DNA from 4 places in the Vibrio sp. 16 genome. Region 1 is predicted to be linked to each of the others. Evidence: predicted binding sites of a transcription regulator. Region 1 holds the regulator's gene; each other region holds the start of a gene.

Region 1 (3,189 bases):
TCTTCGCAAGGATAACTCTGACCCTATAGTTACATACTTAAGTTAGTATAGGGAATGATTGATATAGACAATAAGAACGAGAGCGAGAAGAAAATATTTCCTTAGAGACTAAAAAAGCCAGCAAGTGCTGGCTTTTTCATCGATTGATTGAGCTAGTTGCTCAATTTATTCAGTAGTTCTTGTCTTCGGCTTTGCGGTATAACAGACCAATGTGTGCCCCTGATTGCTCCCTCTAGTGCCCACAGCAGTTCAACGCTCACTTCTGCTGAGTGTGTCGATTGAATCGCCTTGTACGCTTTAACAGCGCCCGCTTCTTCTAAAGATTCGACATCGTCAATCCCGGCTTTCTTTAGCATTCTTTCCGTTGCCAAGCGCAGGTTGGGTAGGTCTTTCAAGCGATTTGGTTTCGCTTTCGATTGTACTTTTTTCTCTTCTTTTGCTGCGATCAGCGCTTGTCTTGCCAATGCCAGTGTTTTTTCATTGTCTGAGGAAATGTCATCGCTCAAAGCAAAATATTTAGTCACAACGGGAAAACCACGTTTTTTGTAGACGTAGGGTTCCAAAGAAAGGGCATTGCACTGTTTGATTAACTGAGCATCCGCTCTTACATGAAGCTTATCGTTGACCACTAAAGCAAACATCGTCTCATCTGCGAATATGCCGAAGCCGCCAAACATTGAACGAGACTTAATTTGACCAAGTTGCTCAAATAGTCTCATTGAGTCTTTAAGTATTGGTTTATCCATGCTGTATTTTCTCGGTGTATATGTATACGCCACCAATTCAGGTCCGAGAGATTAGCAAAATAATGCAGAAATTTTGTCAGTAAGGTGTCATACAAGAAAACACTTCGTAAAATCTCGACGAATTCCATGTCTGCTCATACTCAGTATTGAGACGCGTCCAGTTTACGAGAAAGCTTAATGTACTAGTTTTGCATTTTTGCCATCGGCAACCCCGCTACCTTGTATAAGTATACTTAAGGCCGGAGGCTTTGCGTCCCATCCTTTCGAAATGGTTTGCCCTGTTCGTGGCATTGATCGAACAAGTTAAGAATAAATAATATTTGAGGTAAGTATCACACTTGTAGTGAGTAAATGTGATCTTAGTTCAGTAATTTGGCGGGTTATATGCGCCTGACTGATAATTAATCAAAGAGTCAGGCGCTGAGTGATGATGTTATTTGTTGAGGTTGCGCACGGTACAGCGCTCGACAATTTCAGGGTGCATCTCAAACACTCGCTTGTCGTGTTCTTTGTCCTTGATACGCTCTAACAAAATTTCGAACGCGTTCTTACCGACACGTCGTTTCGGTTGGTGAACAGTCGTGAGCGGTGGAGAGAAGTATTCCGCTAACTCGATGTTGTCGTAACCAATAATGGACATATCTTCTGGAATGCGGATACCTTTTTGTTGTAGGCGGCTCATTAGACCCAGTGCCATCGTATCGTTGAAGCAGAAAACGGCACTCGGGCGTTTATCCATTGCAACAATCTTGTCTGCGGCTAGGACTGCAGTGTCACATTCAAAGTTACCTTCAAGGATCCAGTCTTCATCAACTGCCAAGTTCGCTTCGTTCATTGCTCGCTTGAAGCCTGCGATACGCTCCTGACATGCTGCTTTTTCGAAGTGCCCGCTCAAACAAGCAATATCTTTGTGGCCACGCTCAATCAGGTATTTAGTCGCTAGATAGCCGCCTTCTTCTGAGTTGTCGATGATTTCTGAGTTGTCGATGATTTTGTCAGCTTGTGAGCTTTCAGGGCCCCAGTCCATGACCACTTTAGGAATGTCTTTATGACGGTCAAGCATTTCGCTGAGTTCTTCTGTGAGGTCAGAACACATGACCAAGATGCCGTCTACGCGCTTTTCTGCAAGCATGCGGATATAGTCGCGTTGCTTCTCATAGATGCCGCCGGTATTACACAAAATCAGCGTGTAACCTTGGCGGTAACAGTAACTCTCAACACCATCAATAACTTCTGAAAAGAAGAGGTTTGTTGATTGAGTCACCAGCATGCCAATCGTGCGTGTTGTATTACACTTTAAGCTTCGAGCAACGGCACTAGGCGCATAGTTCAGCTCTGTTACTGCTTCCATGACCTTTTCTTGGGTCGCTTCGGCAACAAAACGCGTTTTATTAATTACGTGAGATACAGTAGTTGTTGATACGCCGGCTAAGCGCGCTACGTCTTTTATGGTGGCCATAAGGTTTTGTCCTGTCGATGACTGCCACGAAACAATATTCCTAAGTGTAGGATAATCTGGCAGAAAGTATCAGAAACACAAAAACCGCTTATAATTAGCGGTTTGTATTTAATTCGTTCATTTTTATCGTTTGCGGTCACGATTCTAGACCGCAAACAAACTAAGCGCAAATAAAAAGGTTTTTGTTCCCTGCTCGTGGTCACAAAAGCTCGTATTTATTCGCCTTTTAGGTAGCGAGAGTCAAGTTCCATAAACGCAACCATTAACATCACAATGGCAGAGTAGAATCCGAAATCATCTAAAGCTTTGCACTTAGCGGCGAACTTTGGCACCCAATTAAGTAGTGCGTGGCTGATGAACTTGTCTTGCTCTTCAAGTGCGTTTTCCATTTCAACATCACTTTCAAGTTCATTCGAGCGAATAATCAGATTACCAAGGAAGTCGAGTTCAATCGCGATATGATCCGCAGGTTCATTTAGGTTTTCATCAACTTGGACGCCATGCTTTTGCATTAGTGCTTCCATTTCTCTCGCCGGCTCATCGTTAAGCAGTCCGCTTTTGCCTACATACATCGACGCATATGGAAGGGCAGAGTCTCTGTCTGATTTAAGGAATAAGTCACAAAAATCTGCGGCTAATTCAAGCTGCGCGTCTTCACGGTCCATAAGTCGATTTAGTGCATCAACTAAGTTGTCGACAGAAGGTTTTAGATCTGGGTTGTCGCCAAGCCCAGAGAGAAACGAACGAATCTCGGCTGAATGGTATTGGTCTAACGCCTCTTGAGTGAGCTCTTTCGCCAATAAGCTCGATAGCCACCAATAGATTTCTGCGCGTTTTTCATTGAATGATTTAATTTCTTGCATTAGGTCAGGCTCCTAAAATAACTGCGCTTAGTGTACCCAATAAAGATGAACAGCGATAATGTCAGCTGTATAGAATTGAGTCTAAAAATGGAAAAATATGAACAGATGACCTAGGTTTGTC
Region 2 (3,189 bases), 1.3 Mb from region 1:
TTAGTGAAGTCATGATCGGTGTCTTCATTCTTCTGCGGCACCATATCGATGTGCGCTTGCAGAACGACGCCTTTCTTGTTTTCCATGCCCGGTGTTGCTGGTTTTTTAATGAACACGTTGCCTGTTGGATCACGACGAACGTCTAGACCTTGCTCTGTCGCCCAATTGACAATGTATTGGGCAAGCGCTTCTTCATGTTTAGAAGGGTGAGGGATGGAACAGATCTTATCGAAAAACTGCCATAGTGGAGCAGGTGATAAGTTGCTGATTTCAGAATGGAATTCAGACACGGATGACTCCTTATAAAGAATAATGCCAGATCTTATGACTTCAACATTTCAAATTTCAGATGATTAATCTAGATGTGGCCTATTAAGTAGACGCACAGAATAGCACTCTCCGAGATTCGGGTGTAGAGAAAGAAGTGAGGATTTGTTTCGCTGCTATCACAGAATACTGATTTTATCTGCAATGCTTATGTTACCGGACTCTTATCAGGTGTAAGAAATAAAAATAATAAATTGATATATCTGTAATTAAATTACAATATTTGTTTGATCTAAGTCAATTGGTGAACTTTTTGTGACTTTTGTCACTTTTGTGCTTGTAATTAAATTTCTTTGGGGTATATTTACACCAACTTCGAAAGCGAAGAGAAAATGCTCAAAGGATGAGTCCGATTTGTCGCCTCCAAGGAACCGAGAAATCAATAGTGTTTATTTAGTTTTCATTGATTTAGAAGGTGATAGTTATGAAAGGTTTACCAAGTGCAGCGTTCTGGCTAAACAGCTCAGTTTACACAGGCAGCTTTACTTACCCAACAAGCTTCGGATACTAATCCAAGTTTGTGACTCTCGAACAAGTTTGTTCACCCCTATATATTGGAATTTTTTTACAGCTCCTATATAGCTGACATGATTCAACCGCCACTCAAATTGAGTGGCGTTTTTTTATCCCTTTTGCTTTCCGATTAAAAAGTGCACACCGATAAAGTGTTTCTTCTATCGCTTTGAGTTCCCTGCATATTATTCGCATAAACACATATTCCCTCCGCGCTTCTTACACAAATCCAACTGGTAATTTTTCTCATAAGTATAAAAAACCACCGAACGGTGTTTTATATGGTTTGCAGTCTTAGTGATTGAATTTTATCGGGTATTTTTACGCTAGATTGGTCGGTTGATCTTAAATAGACAAACTGGTTGGTAGAAATGTTGATTAGAGTGTTAATTCTATCTGGAATTTGAAATTTTATAACTTTATAATTTCGGCCAATCGATTACGCAACCGTTTACTTTTTACCCTTTTAGGATTCGATCATGTTCGAAAAACTGTTCAAACTCAGTGAAAACGGCACGAACGTTAAAACTGAGATCATCGCGGGTGTTACCACCTTTTTAACCATGGCCTACATTATCTTTGTTAACCCAGCAATGTTGGCAGATGCAGGTATGGATAAAGGCGCTGTGTTTGTCGCTACCTGTCTTGCTGCGGCAATTGGCTGTTTCATTATGGGTTTTGTTGCGAATTATCCTATCGCGCTTGCTCCAGGTATGGGCTTAAATGCCTTCTTTACCTACGGTGTTGTTCTAGGTATGGGGCATTCATGGCAGGTTGCGCTTGGGGCTGTATTTGTCTCAGGTCTCATCTTCATGGCCTTGAGTATTTTTAAGGTTCGTGAGTGGATCATCAACTCGATCCCGATGTCTCTTCGTACTGGTATTTCTGCAGGTATCGGTTTGTTCTTGGCATTTATCGGCCTGCAAAACTCAGGCATTGTTGTCGACAATCCAGCAACTTTGGTTGGTCTTGGCCATATTACTGGTCTCCAGCCTGCTCTTGCTGCTCTTGGCTTCTTTTTGACCATTGGTCTTGTCTACCGAGGCGTTCGTGGCGCGGTCATGATTGCAATTTTGATCATTACGGTGATTGGTTTGATGTTGGGTGATGTTCAGTGGGGCGGTATTATGTCTACGCCACCAAGTGTTGCACCAACATTCATGCAAATGAATATCGCCGATGTCTTCGAAGTGGGTATGATTTCAGTGGTGTTCGCATTCCTGTTCGTTGACCTATTCGATACGGCAGGTACTCTGGTTGGCGTTGCGCAAAAAGCGGACCTTATTAAAGAAGATGGCAAACTACCGCGTTTAAGCAAAGCGTTACTGGCTGACTCTACCGCGACGTCAGTTGGTGCGATGATTGGTACATCAAGTACAACATCTTACGTTGAATCAACAGCTGGTGTGGCTGCTGGTGGTCGTACTGGTCTTACTGCTGTCGTAGTAGGGGTATTGTTCCTTCTGGCTCTTTTCTTCTCACCATTGGCGGGCATGATCCCAGCTTACGCAACAGCGGGTGCGCTATTCTACGTTGCGATCCTAATGATGTCTGGATTGGTAAGTGTTGACTGGCGTGATCTGACAGAAGCGGCTCCAGTCGTAGTGACTTGTCTTCTGATGCCGTTAACTTACTCAATTGCTGAAGGTATCGCGCTTGGCTTTATCTCTTACGCAGCGATTAAACTGTTGAGCGGCCGTGGTCGTGAAGTTTCAATCAGTGTGTGGGTTCTGTCTGCAGTCTTCATTCTGAAGTACTTGTTTGCTTAATTAGACTTACCTATCACATTTTTGAGCATCGCTATGGCTGTTTCTCTGCTGTAGCGATGTTTTTTCGTTTTGAGGAGAGGTTAATCATTGGTATTACCAGTCTCATCCGTTAAAATAAACGTTTGCGTAGCTTTTCCCCAACTTGCTAAAGCACTCCAAACCGACAGTCACGCTTTGTGGGGATGCGGATTTTTCAAATTATTAGGTTATTACAATGGCTAAGAAATTCATTATCACATGGGACCAAATGCACACATTCTGTCGCGAGTTGGCTGAGAAACAGATGCCAGCGGAGCAGTGGAAAGGTATTTGGGCAGTAAGCCGTGGTGGTTTGGTTCCAGGGGCAATTCTTGCTCGTGAGCTCGGTATTCGTCACGTTGATACGATTTGTATCTCAAGCTATGACCACGACCACCAACGTGATATGACTGTTGTAAAAGCACCTGAAGGTGACGGTGAAGGCTTCCTGATCGTGGAAGACCTAGTGGACAGTGGTGATACCGCGCGTAAGTTACGTGAAATGTACCCGAAAGCAAAATTGATTGCTGTTTGTGCAAAACCTGCTGGAGTAGAACTGCTA
Region 3 (3,189 bases), 250 kb from region 1:
GACAACGACGCTCCATCTCTGGGTTTTCACGCTGTACTGAAGCGAAATCTAGGTCTTCTGCTGATTGACCAGATGCCATTGAAGAAGCTGCACCACCGCCAAGACCGATGTTCATTGCAGGACCACCCAATACGATTAGGCTTGCGCCGACTGGGATCTCTTTCTTCTGCACGTGCTCGTCGCGGATGTTACCCATACCACCAGCAATCATGATTGGCTTGTGGTAACCACGAACCTCAACACCGGCGTGAGAGTTTACTTTCTCTTCATAAGTTCGGAAGTAACCAAGTAGGTTTGGACGACCAAATTCGTTGTTGAACGCCGCGCCACCAAGTGGGCCTTCTAGCATGATATCTAGGGCGTTAACGATGCGACCTGGCTTACCGAAATCTGTTTCCCATGGCTGTTCAAAACCAGGAATACGTAGGTTTGAAGTGGTGAAACCAACTAGACCTGCTTTTGGCTTACCACCGATACCCGTTGCGCCTTCGTCACGAATTTCACCGCCTGAACCAGTCGAAGCGCCCGGCCAAGGAGAGATCGCTGTCGGGTGGTTGTGCGTTTCCACCTTCATTAGGATATGCGCTTTCTCTTGGCTGTAACCGTACTGGCGAGTTTCTGGGTTCGGGAAGAAACGACCTACATCAGAGCCCACCATGACTGCTGCGTTATCTTTATAGGCAGATAACACATTGTCTGGTGTTACTTCGAATGTATTTTTGATCATCTTGAACAGAGACTTCTCTTGCTTAACACCGTCGATAGTCCAGTCTGCGTTGAAGATCTTGTGACGACAGTGCTCCGAGTTCGCCTGTGCAAACATCATTAGCTCGATGTCTGTTGGGTTACGATCTAGCTTGTTTACGAACGCATCGTAAAGGTACTCGATTTCATCATCTGCAAGTGCAAGACCGAGGGTAACGTTTGCGTTTTCAAGCGCAGCACGACCACCATTGAGTAGGTCTACATCTGCTACTGGCGCTGGCTCTGCTACTTGGAAAAGTGCCGCTGCTGAATCGAAGTCAGTGAAGATAACTTCCATCATACGGTCGTGCAGAATCGCTTTAAGCTCAACCAGTTGAAGCTCTGAAAGTTCAGAGGATGTTTCGATGTAGTAAGCAGTACCGCGCTCTAGGCGTACCACTTTGGCTAAACCACAGTTGTTGGCGATATCGGTCGATTTTGAAGACCAAGGAGAAATAGTGCCCGGGCGAGGAGTTGCGAGCAGAAGCAAACCTTCTGGCTCATGCTCTTCAATTGTTGGACCGTAAGTCAGTAGTTTTTCAAGTTTCTCAACTTCTTGATCATCTAGCTCTGCTGAAAGTTCAGCAAAATGGGCAAACTCAGCGTAAATGCCTGTGACAGGCAGGCTAAGTTCACGACAAAGCTCTAGAAGCTTGTTAACACGAAATTCAGATAGAGCTGGGGAGCCACGAAAAATTCTCATGTGCTTAGGTCTCTTATGCAATTGATGAAGGTGATATTGGAATAAATTCAGTGGGTTAAATGTCACACAAGGCTAATTCACCTTATGCTATTCACTGTTTTCTTCGAAGCTATTCCCGAAGGTTTTCCAAACCTATGCCGATTCCACCTCTTGGTTGCGGGCGCATTATATAGCAATTGTTTTTGTGATGTAACACCAAAAGCAACCGTTTGCGTCATTTTTTTTGTCAATTTTGAAATACAACATAATTCCGAAATTAAGATCACTTCTCCCGAAGCCACACTGATTATCTTGCCTTGTTATGACACTTTGATATAAATGCCCTACTGGATGTACGAGATTGTCATTAAATGAATAAGAATTACCTGTCCCGACTGCACACGTTAGCTACTGTGCTGCTTGGGGGGCTCCTACTATCAGGCTGTCAAATTGAGTCAGAACCTAAGAGTGAACTGGAGCAAATTAAAGAGCGCGGCGTGCTAAGGGTTGGAACATTAAACAACCAACTCTCTTACTATATTGGTCCTGATGGCCCCGCTGGACTTGACTATGAGTTAGCTCGAGAGTTTGCCAATGAGCTCGGCGTGCAGCTCGAGATGAAGCCTGCCTATCGTATTTCAAGCCTCTATCCTGCCCTACGAAACGGCGAAATCGATATTATTGCGGCTGGGTTAAGCCAATCGCCGGAAAGATTGAAAGCGTTTAGACCAGGCCCCGCTTACTATTACGTGAGCCAACAGGTGGTCTATAAAAAGGGTCAATGGCGACCACGTAACTTAGAACAGTTACTCGAACTGCAATCCGAGTTAGAACAAAGTAATGACAACGAACCGGTTATTCAAATTGTGGGAGATTCACATTTCAACCAAACCTTGGCGGCCATCCAACAAGAGCACCCACAATTTATTTATAAAGTCGACCCAAACGCAGACGTTAACGACCTGCTCAAAAAGGTCTCTGAAGGAGATTTGCAATTTACGGTTGCGGACTCTGTTGAAGTTTCACTCTCTCAACGTATCTATCCTGAGATTGCATTAGCCTTTGAGCTAACAGAAGATCAGCCGACTTCTTGGTTTCTGCGTCGCTCCCAAGATGAGAGTCTCTACGCCTTACTTATTGAGTTTTTTGGCTATATCAAACAATCAGGGCACTTGGCATCACTTGAAGAGAAGTACATCGGTCATGTCGACTCATTTGACTACGTGGATACTCGCGCGTTCATTCGTGCTCTCGATTCTAAGCTGCCTAAATGGTCACCACTGTTTAAAAAGTATTCCGATGAATTTGATTGGCGTTTAGTTGCAGCACTCGCCTACCAAGAGTCGCATTGGAATCCATTGGCGAAATCTCCTACCGGTGTCCGCGGCATGATGATGCTAACACTGCCAACTGCAAAAAGTGTTGGTGTTACCGATCGTTTAGACCCAGAGCAATCCGTGAAAGGTGGTGTAGAGTATTTACGCCGTATGGTTGCACGTATCCCCGACTCCATTGAAGAACATGAAAAAATCTGGTTTGCTCTCGCATCCTACAACGTAGGCTACGGTCACGTTATGGACGCAAGACGCCTAACCAAGCGGCAAGGTGGAAATCCAGACGCTTGGTCAGACGTAAAAGACCGCCTACCGTTACTGCGTCAGAAAAAGTACTACAGCCAGACTCGCTACGGTTACGCTCGCGGTGATGAGGCGCGTAACTATGTCGAAAACATTCGTCGCTACTATCAAAGCATCATTGGTCAT
Region 4 (3,189 bases), 1.3 Mb from region 1:
TCACGGACCGAAATATCGAACCATCAAGCCCGTGCGTTCACCCAGGCAATAGAGTACCAATTCAATCACTGTGCTACTTATTTGAAAGCCTAGTCTTGCGACTAGGCTTTCGTCGTTTCTTGGTCAAGAAAACTTCTGTGCTGACCAATGAGTCTCAGCCGTATTATCCAAATAGCCTGCGATTGTTTATGAACAAGCTCCGTAAGAACGAGGAATAGCAAACTTTGTTAAACGTTACTTGCCTTCGCGTGTAAGAGAGCTCTAATTGGATGTAAGTCTACCCACTCAGGACCGCCAGTCTAAAGACATATTTGGCCTGTAACTTTCCTACAGCTGAACTTATACCAATAAGCTTTGTTTCATGCTCATATGCTAATCATTAGAAAAGTTTAGGCGGAGGTTTTCATTACTATGTTGAGGGCTCTGGAAGGGATACAACGAGGTTAAATCTTTATACCTATTGTAGGCGCATTCTTTCAATTCTCTAATTGTTCCGGATACAAAAAAGGCCAGCAGAAGCTGACCTCAACTCATAATGTTCTATGAGAGTTAGAGAATAATATCTCTGACTTCTGGGTCTTTGCGTTCAAGGTAGTGAATTGATTTGATACGGCGAATCGTGCGGCAGCGACCGCGAATCAACAGAGTTTCTGTCGTTGCGATATTGCCTTGGCGTGTAATACCTTCTAATAGGTCCCCTTTAGTGATGCCCGTAGCTGAAAACACAACATTATCACTGCGTGCCATGTCTTCCATCTTTAAGACTACATTCGCTTCAACACCCATCTCTTCACAACGTTCTAGCTCTGCAGCACCGTAGATGCGGTTTTCTTCGCTATTCCCTTTTACTTCATGTCGTGGGAGTAGTCGTCCATTCATATCACCGTCCAGTGCACGAATGACAGCGGCGGAGACTACGCCTTCTGGAGCGCCACCTACACAGTACATCGCATCCACTTCACTGTCTGGCATACAAGTCAGGATCGATGCTGCTACGTCACCATCAGGCACGGCGAAGACTCTGACACCCATTGATTGCATTTCAGCAATGACATCATCATGACGTGGCTTCGCGAGTGTTATGACGACTAAGGTGTCGAGTGTTTTGTTCAGTGCCTGAGCGATATTCTCTAGGTTCTCTTTTAATGGCTTATGGAGATCGATACAGCCTTTTGCGCCAGGACCAACAACGAGTTTCTCCATGTACATATCTGGGGCTTTCAGGAAGCTTCCTTTTTCTCCCGCAGCAAGAACGGCTAACGCGTTAGACTGCCCCATTGCGGTCATACGCGTCCCTTCTATAGGGTCGACTGCAATATCAACCTCATCGCCCCCGATACCGACATTTTCTCCGATATACAGCATTGGCGCGTCATCGATCTCACCCTCACCGATCACAATTTCACCACTGATCTCTGTTTTGTTGAGCAGTGAGCGCATCACCTCAACAGCGGCCCCATCGGCGGCGTTTTTGTCGCCTCGGCCAAGCCATTTATAGCCTGCTAATGCAGCGCCTTCTGTTACTCGAGAAAATGCCATTGCTAAATCGCGTTTCATGATAGCTCCAAAGTAAGGGGGAATGAGAAAATCGGCAGGATTCTAACACAATGACAGGAAAACGTTTGCTATTTCGTGTAATTTGAATTGAACTCGATCAAAGCAGCGTCGAAATTCCTCGGGTTCGCACTTTGAATCTCTTTCAGTCAGGGGATTGTCAAGCTGTGCTGTTTTTTTGACCGAATGGCACAAAATATCGAATATAGGGCGTGTTTATCATTCTCGGGCTGAGTAGAATGAAGGTATTGAGTGGAGAGCCCTTCACATAAACGAATAACTAAAGGTAGGCTAAGATGTCTTTTGAAGTACTAGAACAACTAGAAGCGAAAATCCAAACAGCAGTCGATACTATTTCTTTGCTACAGATGGAAGTTGAAGAGCTGAAAGAAGAGAAAGAAAAGCTTGCTCTTGAGGCGAATGAGCTACGTTCTAGCCGCGAAGAATTGGAGCAAAAGGCTCAACAGATGCAACAAGAACATGCTGCATGGCAAGATCGCATCCGTAACCTTCTAGGTAAAATGGATGAAGTCGAGTAAGTTGAACACTTATCTGTGACTGAATTGAAAAAAGGTTGGCGAATGCCAACCTTTTTACGTTTTATCGATTATGAAGCGGAAGGTCGAACACCTAGCGTATGACACAGAGCGTATGTCATTTCCGCACGATTAAGCGTATAGAAATGGAAGTCTTTCACACCTTCGCGACTGAGCACTCGGATCATATCTATCGCTTGGCTAGCACCAACTAGCTGGCGAGTTGTCGGATCATCATCCAGACCTTCAAACTGTTTTGCCATCCAACTCGGTACTTTTACGTTATTCTGTGCAGCAAAGCGTGAGGCTTGCTTAAAGTTTGAGACTGGCAGGATGCCCGGTACTATTTCTACGTCGATTCCGGCAGCGACACAGCGGTCTCGGAAGCGGAGGTAGCTTTCGACATCAAAAAAGAATTGTGTGATGGCACGGTTTGCACCGGCGTCGACTTTGCGTTTTAGGTTCAGGAGATCAGCTTGCGCACTTTTCGCCTCAGGGTGGACTTCAGGGAAAGCGGCAACCGAGATATCAAAGTCATGACGCTCTTTTAATAATGTAACAAGATCGGATGCGTACATCTCAGGCTTACCACCACCCGGTGGGATATCGCCACGCAGTGCAACAATACTCTGAATGCCGTTATTCCAGTAGTCATCAGCGATTTGAATGAGTTCTTCACGGTTCGCATCAATACAGGTCAAGTGTGGTGCTGCGACCAAGCCAGTTTCAGCTTTGATTTCTTTGATGATTGAATGGGTACGGTCACGTTCGCCTGAGTTAGCTCCATAGGTCACAGAAACAAACTTCGGCTTTAGTGTTTTTAGGCGGTGCACAGAGTTCCAAAGCGTCTCTTCCATTTTCTCGCTACTTGGCGGAAAAAATTCAAATGACACATTGATGTTGTCAGAAAGTTCAGCGATATTCTGGTTTAAGGCGTCAATATGACCTGCGTGTGTGTATCCCATCTTACTCTCCCTGTGGCAACTCTGCCCGCTCAAATCCAAATCCTCAAATTGACGTTTAGACGTCTATATGTCCACAGAATGTCTTGAATACCATTTAATGTCAATAATCTAATTATGAATTTTATTCAAGTTGA

The links. The regulator PurR, encoded in region 1, represses purine synthesis genes. The targets are predictions, from matches to a motif close to TNANGNAAACGTTTNCNTNA.
Region 2: U9J37_RS08140 (NCS2 family permease) is a predicted target of PurR. The motif match lies at 1,280-1,299, and genes of this name have one in related genera.
Region 3: purL (phosphoribosylformylglycinamidine synthase) is a predicted target of PurR. The motif match lies at 1,645-1,664, and genes of this name have one in related genera.
Region 4: glpX (class II fructose-bisphosphatase) is a predicted target of PurR. The motif match lies at 1,611-1,630, and genes of this name have one in related genera.

Annotation. Positions count from the first base shown of each region.
Region 1 is NZ_OY808997.1:487,606-490,794, forward strand. It holds gene U9J37_RS02210 (TfoX/Sxy family DNA transformation protein) at 153-746, opposite strand; cyclic di-GMP riboswitch class I at 948-1,034, opposite strand; gene purR (HTH-type transcriptional repressor PurR) at 1,180-2,205, opposite strand; gene torD (molecular chaperone TorD) at 2,421-3,068, opposite strand.
Region 2 is NZ_OY808997.1:1,802,192-1,805,380, reverse strand. It holds gene U9J37_RS08145 (aminoacyl-histidine dipeptidase) at 1-290, opposite strand, end outside; gene U9J37_RS08140 (NCS2 family permease) at 1,320-2,609, shown strand; gene tet(34) (xanthine phosphoribosyltransferase) at 2,824-3,189, shown strand, end outside.
Region 3 is NZ_OY808997.1:239,912-243,100, reverse strand. It holds gene purL (phosphoribosylformylglycinamidine synthase) at 1-1,447, opposite strand, end outside; gene mltF (membrane-bound lytic murein transglycosylase MltF) at 1,798-3,189, shown strand, end outside.
Region 4 is NZ_OY808997.1:2,277,798-2,280,986, reverse strand. It holds gene glpX (class II fructose-bisphosphatase) at 550-1,557, opposite strand; gene zapB (cell division protein ZapB) at 1,851-2,093, shown strand; gene metF (methylenetetrahydrofolate reductase) at 2,162-3,055, opposite strand.